3 regions of the Paenarthrobacter sp. TE3676 genome follow, and region 2 is predicted to be linked to each of the others. Evidence: riboswitches for the same ligand, from Rfam matches in the RefSeq annotation. Region 2 holds a riboswitch; each other region holds the start of a gene.
The links. A riboswitch is a leader RNA that binds a small molecule or an ion and turns the genes downstream of it on or off. The one in region 2 is predicted to bind S-adenosylmethionine.

Region 1 (3,269 bases), on a different contig from region 2:
GAAGTGGACGCTCTCGCGGGTGGTGGCGATCCTTCGCCCGCCGAGGATCCCGGGCTTCCCCGCGTCGACCTCATCCAGTGCTACGACGAATACGTGATGGGCTACTCACAGTCCCGGCACTTCCTTGGTGGCACGGCGCCCATCTTCCCCGAGGACAACGGACCCATGCACGTGGTTCTGCTGGACGGCAGGTTGGCCGGATGGTGGCGGCATGGCTTCTCCGGCAGAACCTGCGAAGTGGACGTCCGAATGAACCGGCCCACCACCGCAAAAGAGCAGGAGGCCCTGCAGTCGGAGGTGGATCGCTACGGCCGGTTCCTGGGCATGCAGACCGAGCTGGTCTGAAGCAGCCGCAGTGGTTTTGCTGGTCAGGACTAAGCTGGGATGAGACCTAGGAGGCCTGCACTGTGAACAATCTGATCTTCTGGATCATCGTCTGCTCTTGGCTGATTCCGCTCGGGATCCGCATGTACAACCGCTCCCGGGCGCGTCGGATCCAGGACAATAACTTCCGCGACCCCCGCTACCCACAGCAGAATCTGCCCGGACCAGGGTATCCACCACAGAATTACCCGCAGCAGAATTATCCAGGTCAGGGATACCCGACGCAGGGTTACCCAGGTCAGAATTACCCCGGGTACCCTTCCGAGCCGACCGTCCTCCGCCCCGCGGATTCGACACCGCAGGCCGGGCCGCCGTCGAACCCTTCATCCCCCGCACCGTTCCCCTCAGCTGGCGCTTCGGAGCCGCAGGGATTCCGCGCTCGCAAGCTGGCGGAGCTGGACACGAAGTTCAGCAACGGCGAGATCGCCATGGAGGATTACATGAAGCAGCGCGGCGAAATCATGAACGGCTAGGGCTAGGCGAAGAATGATTCCCGGAGTTGTGCCGAGAGCTGGCCGATCTCAGTGAGGAAGCCGTCGTGACCAATCGGAGCCTCAATGAGGTGGACCGGCACATCCCCAGGTAGCGCCGCGGCAAGTTCCCGCGACTGTGCAGGGAAGTAGAGCCTGTCGCTGTCCACCGCCGCCACGAAGAACTCAGCCGTAGCGCGCGACAACGCCTGTTCCAGCGGGCCGCGGCCCCTGGTGACGTCGTGGGACATCAGGGCTTCGGTGATGGCGATGTAGCTGTTGGCATCGAAACGGCGGACCAGCTTGGTTCCCTGGTGGTCCAAATAGCTTTCCACCTGGTAGCGGCCACGCTCCCCCAACACCGCGGCAGCGAGTGGTGTCTCCTGGTGCTGTGCTTCCCTGCCGAAGCGGAAATCCAACTCCAAGGCTGAGCGGTAAGTGATGTGGGCGATGCGTCGGGCCAGTGCCAAACCATGTTCGGGTGCAGTGCCGCCGTAATAATCACCGTTTTTGAAGTTCGGGTCCTGCCTGATGGCCAAGGTTTGGGCTTGGGCAAAGGCAATCTGCTCGGCCGTACTGTAGGCGCCCACCGAAATTACGGCGCAGCGTTTGACCCTGTGAGGGAACGTCACAGCCCATTCAAGGGCCCTGGCGCCGCCCATGGAACCGCCCAACACGGCGTGCCAGGCATCGATTCCCAAGGCATCGGCGAGGCGCGCCTCAGCCTCCGTGCTGTCGCGCAGCGTGACCAACGGGAAACGTGAGCCCCAAGGACGTCCGTCCGGTGCTTCTGACGATGGGCCGGTGCTGCCATAACAACCGCCCACGATGTTGATGGAAATGACGAAAAACTTGTTGGTGTCGATGGTGGCACCCGGGCCAACGAGTTGCTCCCACCAACCTTGCTCGTCGGTGGCTCCACGGGCTACGTGAGTGCTGCCCGTGAGCGCATGCTGGATGAGGACGGCATTGGAGGCCTCGGCATTCAGCTGCCCCCAGGTCTCATAAGCGAGGACGACATCGGGGAGGAATCCGCCGGCCTCAAGTTCCAACGGCCCGATGCCGGCGTACTTGACGGTTCCGTCTTCTTCTCCGGATTTGGGAAGGGCTGTAGCAGTAATGGTCATTCCTTTGACACCTTAACCTCGCGCTTGCCCGTCGCCTTGCGTGCGAACAGGCCAGGTCTTCACCCGGGGCACCCCACCGCGTAGGAGGGTTGCCGGCCAGCAAGCCGGGGCTGTGTGCTGGCACTCATGACCTAATACCAAGAGTCTAGGAAATGCAGGGTGGTTCTGGCGAAGAATGTGACAACAGTGTGACGGTTTGGGGCGTCTTCGTTCACGAACGAGCACCCGGAACTGCCGCCCGGCGAATAATCGTCGACGCGGGCGGCAGCCGGGCTGAGACTCAAAGCCGCGGCGTTAGGCGCCCTTGGCGGCCCGGAAGCCCGCTTCGAGGTCGGCGATGATGTCATCAACGTGCTCAATGCCCACGGACAAGCGCACGAGGCCGGGGTTAACGCCGGCAGCGACCTGCTGTTCCACCGTCAATTGGCTGTGTGTAGTCGACGCCGGGTGGATGACCAGCGAGCGGACATCACCGATGTTGGCAACGTGCGAGTGCAACTCCAGGCCGTCCACGAAGCGCTTGCCGGCTTCGACGCCGCCCTTGACGTTGAAGGCAACGATGGCGCCCGTGCCCTTGGGTCCGTACTTCCGGCCGCGGTCGTACCACGGGCTGGACGGCAGGCCCGCATAGGCGACCGATTCGACGTCGTCGTGGTTTTCAAGCCATTCGGCCACCTTGGTGGCGTTGGCAACATGGCGTTCCACGCGCAGGCTCAAGGTCTCCAGTCCCTGGGCAATGAGGAAGGCGTTGAACGGGGACACGGCAGAGCCGAGATCGCGAAGCAACTGGACTCGGGCCTTGAGGATGTAGGAGAGGTTCGCGCCCAGTGCACCGTCCTTGCCGAGGTCCCGGGCGTAGACCAGACCGTTGTAGCTGGGGTCCGGGGTATTGAAACCAGGGAAGCGCTCCGGGTCCTTGCCGAAGTCGAAGTTGCCGGAGTCCACAATCACACCGGCGATTGCCGAGCCGTGACCACCCAGGTACTTGGTCGCGGAATGGACCACGATGTCCGCTCCCCACTCGATGGGCCGGATCAGGTAAGGCGTGGACAGGGTGTTGTCCACAATGAGGGGAACGCCGGCCGCGTGTGCGGTGCGGGCGATGCCCTCGATGTCCAGGACATCCTGGCGCGGGTTGGAGACGACCTCGCCGAAGAACAACTTGGTGTTCGGCCGGACGGCGTCACGCCACTGGTCCAGATTGTCAGGGTCCTCGACGAACGTGACCGAAATGCCGAACTTCTTCAGCGTGTGCGCCAGCAGGTTGTACGTGCCGCCGTACAGGCTG
Region 2 (3,269 bases):
TCAACAGTGCAGGGAGCTGCGCCCGCAGTGCCGGGAGTGTTCGGGGCCCATTCGGGGTAGCTGCGATGGTCATTTGCAGGAACCCAACGGCCCTCGTCCACCACGTAGTCCCAGCCCAGTCCGTCGCGCTTGAGTCCTTCGATGCCTGCAAGCAGCCTTGTGGCGTCCTCCAACCGGGAGCCGACGCCGAAGCTGGCGCGCAGGGATCCGGAGGGGAGCCCGAGGCGTTTGAGGAGCGGGTGGGCGCAGAACCGGCCATCACGGAGGCCAACCCCGTGCTCGGCCGCCAGGTAGGCCGCAACCAGTCCGGCGTCGAATCCTTCTACGGAGAAGTTGACCACACCGATGGTGTCCAGGGAGTCAGCGAAGATCTTGTGGACGGTCACGCCATCGATGGCCTCCAGGCCCTGCACCAGGTACGAGCGGATGGCGGACTCGTGGGCGTGCCACGCGTCCTGATCGAGCCCTGCGAGGACTTGGGTGGCGCGGGCAAGTGTCGCGGCGCCCAGCACGTTGGGTGAGCCGCCCTCGTGGCGCGCCGGGCCCGCGGCCCAGCTCACTGAGTCCAGGCGCGCTTCACGTACCGCGCCGCCTCCGGCCAGGTGCGGTATGCCGGCGTCGAGCCAGTCCGGACGACCCACCACCACACCCACGCCGAAGGGGGCATAAAGCTTGTGTCCGGAGAAGACGATGTAGTCAACGTCCGCCTCGGTGATGTTGATCCGGCGATGAGGTGCGAGCTGCGCAGCGTCCACCACGATCCTTGCGCCGTATTCGTGGGCAAGCGAAGCAAGGCGGGCGATGGGAAGAATTTCCCCCGTCACGTTCGAGGCGCCGGTAACAGCCAGCAGGCTGACCCCGCCCTGGGCAAGTTCGGCCTTGAGCTTGTCCACCGTTTCGGCCAGGGTTGGTGCCGCGACGACGCTGCGGTGGGGGACTCCCTGCCACGGAAGCAAGTTGGCGTGGTGCTCGATGTCCAAGTACAGGACCTCGCCCGCAAATTGGCCATCCACCTGCGGGAGGCATCCGGCCAGGAGGTTCAACGAGTCAGTGGTGTTCCGTGTGAAGATCACTGAGTCATCGGCACGCCCGCCGACGAAATCACGGACGATGTTCCGCGAGTTCTCGTACACCGACGTGCTGATTTGCGAGGCGTACCCGGCGCCCCGGTGAACGCTGGCGTAGTAGGGCAGGACCTCGTTGAGGTAGGCCGAAACGATGGTCAGGGCCGGGGCCGATGCGCCGTAGTCCAAGTTTGCGTAGCGGACGTGGCCACCCTGAATCAGGGGAGCCTGAAGCTCAGCGCCAGTGACCGCCGCAAGCGGACGCACAGCGGTTGTCGTCTCTGCTGTGGATTCTTCAACAAAGGACGGAATGGTGTTGGAGTTGAACGTGACAGTGCTCATGGAACCTCACTCAAGAGGGACCCCCATAGGGGGATCCGCGCTTGCCGCATCCGTTCCGGACCGGCCGGGTCGTCACCCGGGGCACCCCACCGCGAATGGAGGGTTGCCGGCCAGCAAACCGGGGTTTAGCGCTGGCACTCGTGACCTGTAAAAAAGGCTAAGGCACGTCCGGGGAGGCTTCCAAAGCCGCTCCCTTTTGTTAAGCCCTTTGTTACGTCGAATGCGAAATCCCTTCTTCGCCGAATAAAAAACGGCGGAGACCCTCTGTGGGGGCCATCCGCCGTCGAAAATTCCGCCTGCTGCTTGGTTGGCCAGGCGTGGATAGGTTTAGAGAAGGTCGTCCAATCCGGGGTTGAGGCGCTTGAGGACCTCGGAGTGCAGGATCGAGTTGGTGGCCAGGGCGTTACCGCCAAACGGACCGTCTTCGCCTTCCAAGGACGTGAAACGGCCGCCTGCCTCGGTGACGATCGGGACGAGTGCTGCCATGTCGTAGAGGTTCAGTTCAGGCTCGCAGGCGATATCCACTGCCCCCTCGGCCACGAGGCAATACGACCAGAAATCACCATAGGCGCGTGTCCGCCAGATGTCTTCCGTCAGCCCCAGGAATTCATCCAGGTTGCCGCGTTCCTTCCACCCCGAAAGGCTGGAATATGACATGGAGGCGTCGGCCAGGCGGGAAACGTTGGACACCTTGAGCCGCGTTGCCGAGGCCAGGGAGCGGCCCATGTAGGCGCCCATGTCCTTCGCAGCCCACCATCGCTTGCCTAGTGCAGGCGCACTTACTACGCCCACCACAGGTTCCCCCTCATCCACGAGGGCGATCAACGTTGCCCACACCGGGACACCGCGGACAAAGTTCTTGGTCCCGTCGATGGGGTCTATGATCCAGCGACGTGAACCGTGACCGCTGCTGCCGAACTCCTCGCCCAGGACCGCGTCCCGCGGACGGGAGCGGGACAGTTGACCGCGGATTGCTTCCTCTGCGGCCTTGTCAGCGTCAGTGACAGGTGTGAGGTCGGGCTTGGTTTCGATCTGCAGGTCCAGTGCCTTGAAGCGATCCATGGTCTGGGCGTCGACTGAATCGGCGAGGACGTGGGCCAGGCGCAGGTCATCGTTGTAGGTGGAAACGGGATGGGTCATGCCACCAAACTATCCTGAATCGTTCGCTGCATTGGGGACGTGAAGCAGACAACGAATCAGTTGACGGTGCCCAGTTCCTTGGTCTCTTTCGCTTCGAGCCTTGGGTCTGCACCCAGCAATCGGCGCAAGGAGGCCAACCGGGCCACTCCCGATGGCCCGGCATGGCCATCGTTTACCCATGCATCCAGCCCGCAATTGGTGGCTGTGGCACCGTGCTTGCAGCCGCGGTCGCAGGTCTCGGTGCCGGGCTCAAGGTCCGGGAACGAGTGCAGTATCCGGTCCGGATCCACATGCGCCAAGCCGAAGGAGCGGATTCCGGGAGTATCGATGATCCAGCTGCCGGACGGTGCATCATCCAGCTTCAACGCCAAAGCCGAGGATGATGTGTGCCTGCCACGGCCCGTCACCGCGTTGACGCCCCCAGTGGCGCGCTCTGCACCTGTCAGCGCGTTGACCATGGTGGATTTGCCAACGCCGGAGTGACCGAGCATGACGGTGACTTTTCCACCCAGGTGCGAGCGGAGTTGGGATACGGCGACCTTGTCCAGCCGGGCTGATAGTCCGTCATCGGAACGGGCATCGATGCCGCCGGCCTCGGAGTCAGCGGTCCGGCTGATGATCACGGGAAAATCCAAGCTCAGGTAATTGGCCAGGAGTTCCGCCGGGTCTTTCACATCCGCCTTGGTGATGAGCAGCAACGGCTCGATGCCGGCGTCGTACGCT
Region 3 (3,269 bases), on a different contig from region 2:
GAGCCCGCGTCGATGAGAGCTTCTTCGACATCGGCGGCATCGGCCTCCAGACGATCATCACCTACTTCGTCGTGTACACACTGGGCCTCCTGATCGGCCAGGACATCTGGCAGCGCGTGTTCACCGCCAAGAACCCCACAGTTGCCCGCTGGGGCGGCGCTACCGCCGGCGTCTACTGCATCCTCTACGGCTTCGCAGGTGCCCTGATCGGCATGGCCGCCAGCGTTGCCCTCTCCGGCATCGAAATCGCTGCCAAGGACGACGTCTACGCAGAGGTCGCTACCCGGCTCCTGCCCATCGGCATCGGCGGCTTGGTGCTTGCCGCAGCTGTGGCCGCCATGATGTCCACGGCGTCAGGCGCACTGATTGCTGCTGCAACCGTTGCCCGCGCCGACGTAATGCCTTTCGTTGCCAGCTGGTTTGGCAAGAAGGTGGACACCTCCGACTCCGATAACCCTGAGCACGACGTCAAGGCCAACCGTTACTGGGTACTCGGCCTGGGGATCGTCGCAATCATCATCGCCATCTCCACCAAGGATGTGGTGGCCGCACTGACCATTGCCTACGACATCCTGGTTGGCGGCCTCCTCGTGGCCATCATTGGCGGCTTGGTGTGGAAGCGTGGAACGGGCATCGCCGCAGCATGGTCCATGGCGGCCGGTTCAGTGGTAACCCTCGGAACCATGATCATCCTTGAGATCAACGCCGAAGTTCCCCTCGATGGCATCTACGCCAACGAGCCCATCTACTTCGGTTTGATCGCCTCGGCTTTGGTGTACGTAGTGATCTCGCTTGCCAGCAAGCCCACGGATCCGGCAGTCATGAAGGCCTGGACGGATCGCGTTGCCGGTACCCGCGTGGCCGAAGAAGAGCTCACCACCCCCGCTTCCTAGGCGGGCACAAAGAACTAGGCAAGGTTCAGGAAACAAGTAAAGTTCGACGGCGGCGCCTCCCCTTTTTGGGGCGGCGCCGCCGTTGCGCTATGTCCGGGAACCACCCGCTGGAAGGCCCGCTCTACACGCCAAAACCACCCCAAAGAGCGCAAAGCAGGCCCCACAACACACCAAGGCCCACAACACGCGCCCACCCCTTGGAAGGCCCGCTCTGCACGCCAAACCCACCCATAGTGAGCAGAGCAGGCCCATCAACACACCCCACAGCGGGTGGCCGAACACCAATGCGGTAGGGTGGTCCCAGCTTCAAGAGATGTGGTGCCAAGCTCCGACTGGCCACACACCAACCCCATGTTCACGGGTGGTTCGGATGAGGAAGCGGCCCGTCCCGGACCAGAGACAACCGAGCGGGCAAGAGCACTCCCCCAAGGAGCAGTCCCTTGCCGTACCAAGGCGATACCACCCCGGTAAACACCACAGCACCCAGTACCCCGGCCGGAACGGCCACCCCCACGGTCGCGGTGATCCCCGCCGTCGACCTCTTCCTGGGCACGGTGACCATCACTGCCAATGCTGGAACCGAGCAGTTCAGACATGACCAACCGCAACTCATCGCGCAGGCGTTGGCCCAAGCCGTCCGGCCAACGCACTGGTGTGAGTCGTCCAAGACACTAACGGTGACTGTTGCGGCCGTCGGAAAACGGGCGGGCGTCAAACGTCACTTCACACTAGGGCACGGGAAACAGACCTAAGCTTCCTCGTCTTCCTCGCGGAACTCTTCGGTTTCGTCTATGGGGACAACGCGTTCGTCGTCCTCGGGGGCGTCCACTTCCTCTACCCAGGGTTCGTCCACTTCCTGGTCTTCGGCGTAGTCGTAGGCCGGGTCGGACTCAATGGTTGTCCGTTCCGGGTAGTTGGCGTGTGATTCGGTGGTGTTCATGGTGCAACCTCCGTCTCGTGGGCCTGTTCTGGTGGGCGGTTCAGCCCGTTGACCCGAATGCAGGAATCCAGTGGCGGAAGGGCCCCGCCCCTGTCCTTCCATCTGAGCACCGGCACAGTCGAGGGTCAAGGAAATTACGGTGCACCGAACATTCCAGTTAAGGAATACCAGCCAAAAATCCGCGCGGATAAGCGGTAGTGTGGGGCGTGCAATGGGGCCGCAACTACCCCACCAAGCACAGGAGACAAAGTGCAGATGCACCAGGAATCCCACAGTTCGTCGAGCTCCGCTCCGGACCCCACCCCCGAACCGGCAACCGCCGAAAACGCCGGCACGCAACCCGCGCCGCCCTCGCACGCTGACATCCGCCGGTGGCGGCAGTACCTGGCCGATGAGCGTGCCGAGGCCGCCGTCTACCGCGAACTGGCCCAGCGACGTGACGGCGAAGAACGCCAAATCCTGCTCGCCCTGGCCGAAGCCGAAGGCAGGCACGAAGCCCACTGGCTCAAGCTCCTTGGCGAGCATGCCGGTATGCCCAAGGCAGCTTCCACCCGCAGCCAGTTCCTGGGCTTCCTGGCCCGCAACTTCGGTTCAGTGTTCGTCCTCGCTCTGGCACAGCGCGCCGAAGGCCGTTCCCCGTACGGCACCGAACCTGCCGCGACGCCTGCCATGGTGGCCGATGAACAAATCCACGAAGAAGTAGTCCGCGGCTTGGCCACACGCGGACGCAACCGGCTCTCCGGAACCTTCCGCGCGGCCGTTTTCGGCGCCAACGACGGTTTGGTCAGCAACCTTTCCCTGGTCATGGGCATGGCCGCAACCGGCGTGCCCAGCCCCGTGGTGCTCATGAGTGGCGTCGCGGGTCTCCTTGCCGGGGCCCTCTCCATGGGTGCGGGCGAATACGTCTCGGTCCGCTCGCAGCGGGAGCTCCTTAACGCGACCCTTCCCACGCAGGCCACTCTGACCGCGGCACCGTCATTGGACATCGAGCACAACGAGCTGGTCCTGGTGTACTTGGCCCGTGGCATGACGCGTGAAGCCGCGGAGCATCGTGCTGCCGAGCGCATGGGATTGTTCAGCTGCGACTGCGATCCCAGCCTTTCCTTGCAGCCGGAGAAGCCACCCACTGACGATCATGAATCCGTCGGTTCGGCGTGGGGTGCAGCGATGTCCAGCTTCTGCTTCTTCGCTTCGGGCGCCATTGTGCCCATCCTGCCGTTCATTTTCGGCATGACGGGCATCGCCGCCTTGCTGGTGGCCGGCGTTCTGGTGGGTATCGCGCTCCTGGCTACCGGCGCCGTCGTCGGCTTGTTGTCCGGAACCTCGCCGCTGAGCCGCGGGCTCCGCCAGCTTGCCATCGGCCTGGGTGCGGCGGCGGCCACGTATGGTCTGGGCTTGGCGTTCGGAGCAGCGATCGTCTAAGTTTGGACGGCTCG

Region 1: another riboswitch for S-adenosylmethionine. It lies ahead of metX (homoserine O-acetyltransferase MetX); the one in region 2 lies ahead of ACZ881_RS01075 (aminotransferase class V-fold PLP-dependent enzyme).
Region 3: another riboswitch for S-adenosylmethionine. It lies ahead of ACZ881_RS14330 (hypothetical protein); the one in region 2 lies ahead of ACZ881_RS01075 (aminotransferase class V-fold PLP-dependent enzyme).

The regions. Positions count from the first base shown of each region.
Region 1 is NZ_JBWBQU010000008.1:176,161-179,429, forward strand. Features, by position in the region: gene ACZ881_RS18930 (winged helix DNA-binding domain-containing protein) at 1-345, shown strand, start outside; gene ACZ881_RS18935 (hypothetical protein) at 408-857, shown strand; gene metX (homoserine O-acetyltransferase MetX) at 860-1,981, opposite strand; SAM riboswitch class IV at 1,997-2,113, opposite strand; gene ACZ881_RS18945 (bifunctional o-acetylhomoserine/o-acetylserine sulfhydrylase) at 2,276-3,269, opposite strand, start outside.
Region 2 is NZ_JBWBQU010000001.1:205,766-209,034, forward strand. Features, by position in the region: gene ACZ881_RS01075 (aminotransferase class V-fold PLP-dependent enzyme) at 1-1,406, opposite strand, end outside; SAM riboswitch class IV at 1,439-1,552, opposite strand; gene hisN (histidinol-phosphatase) at 1,734-2,546, opposite strand; gene rsgA (ribosome small subunit-dependent GTPase A) at 2,603-3,269, opposite strand, start outside.
Region 3 is NZ_JBWBQU010000005.1:333,720-336,988, forward strand. Features, by position in the region: gene ACZ881_RS14325 (sodium:solute symporter family protein) at 1-893, shown strand, start outside; SAM riboswitch class IV at 1,198-1,317, shown strand; gene ACZ881_RS14330 (hypothetical protein) at 1,334-1,645, shown strand; gene ACZ881_RS14335 (hypothetical protein) at 1,642-1,833, opposite strand; gene ACZ881_RS14340 (VIT1/CCC1 transporter family protein) at 2,089-3,255, shown strand.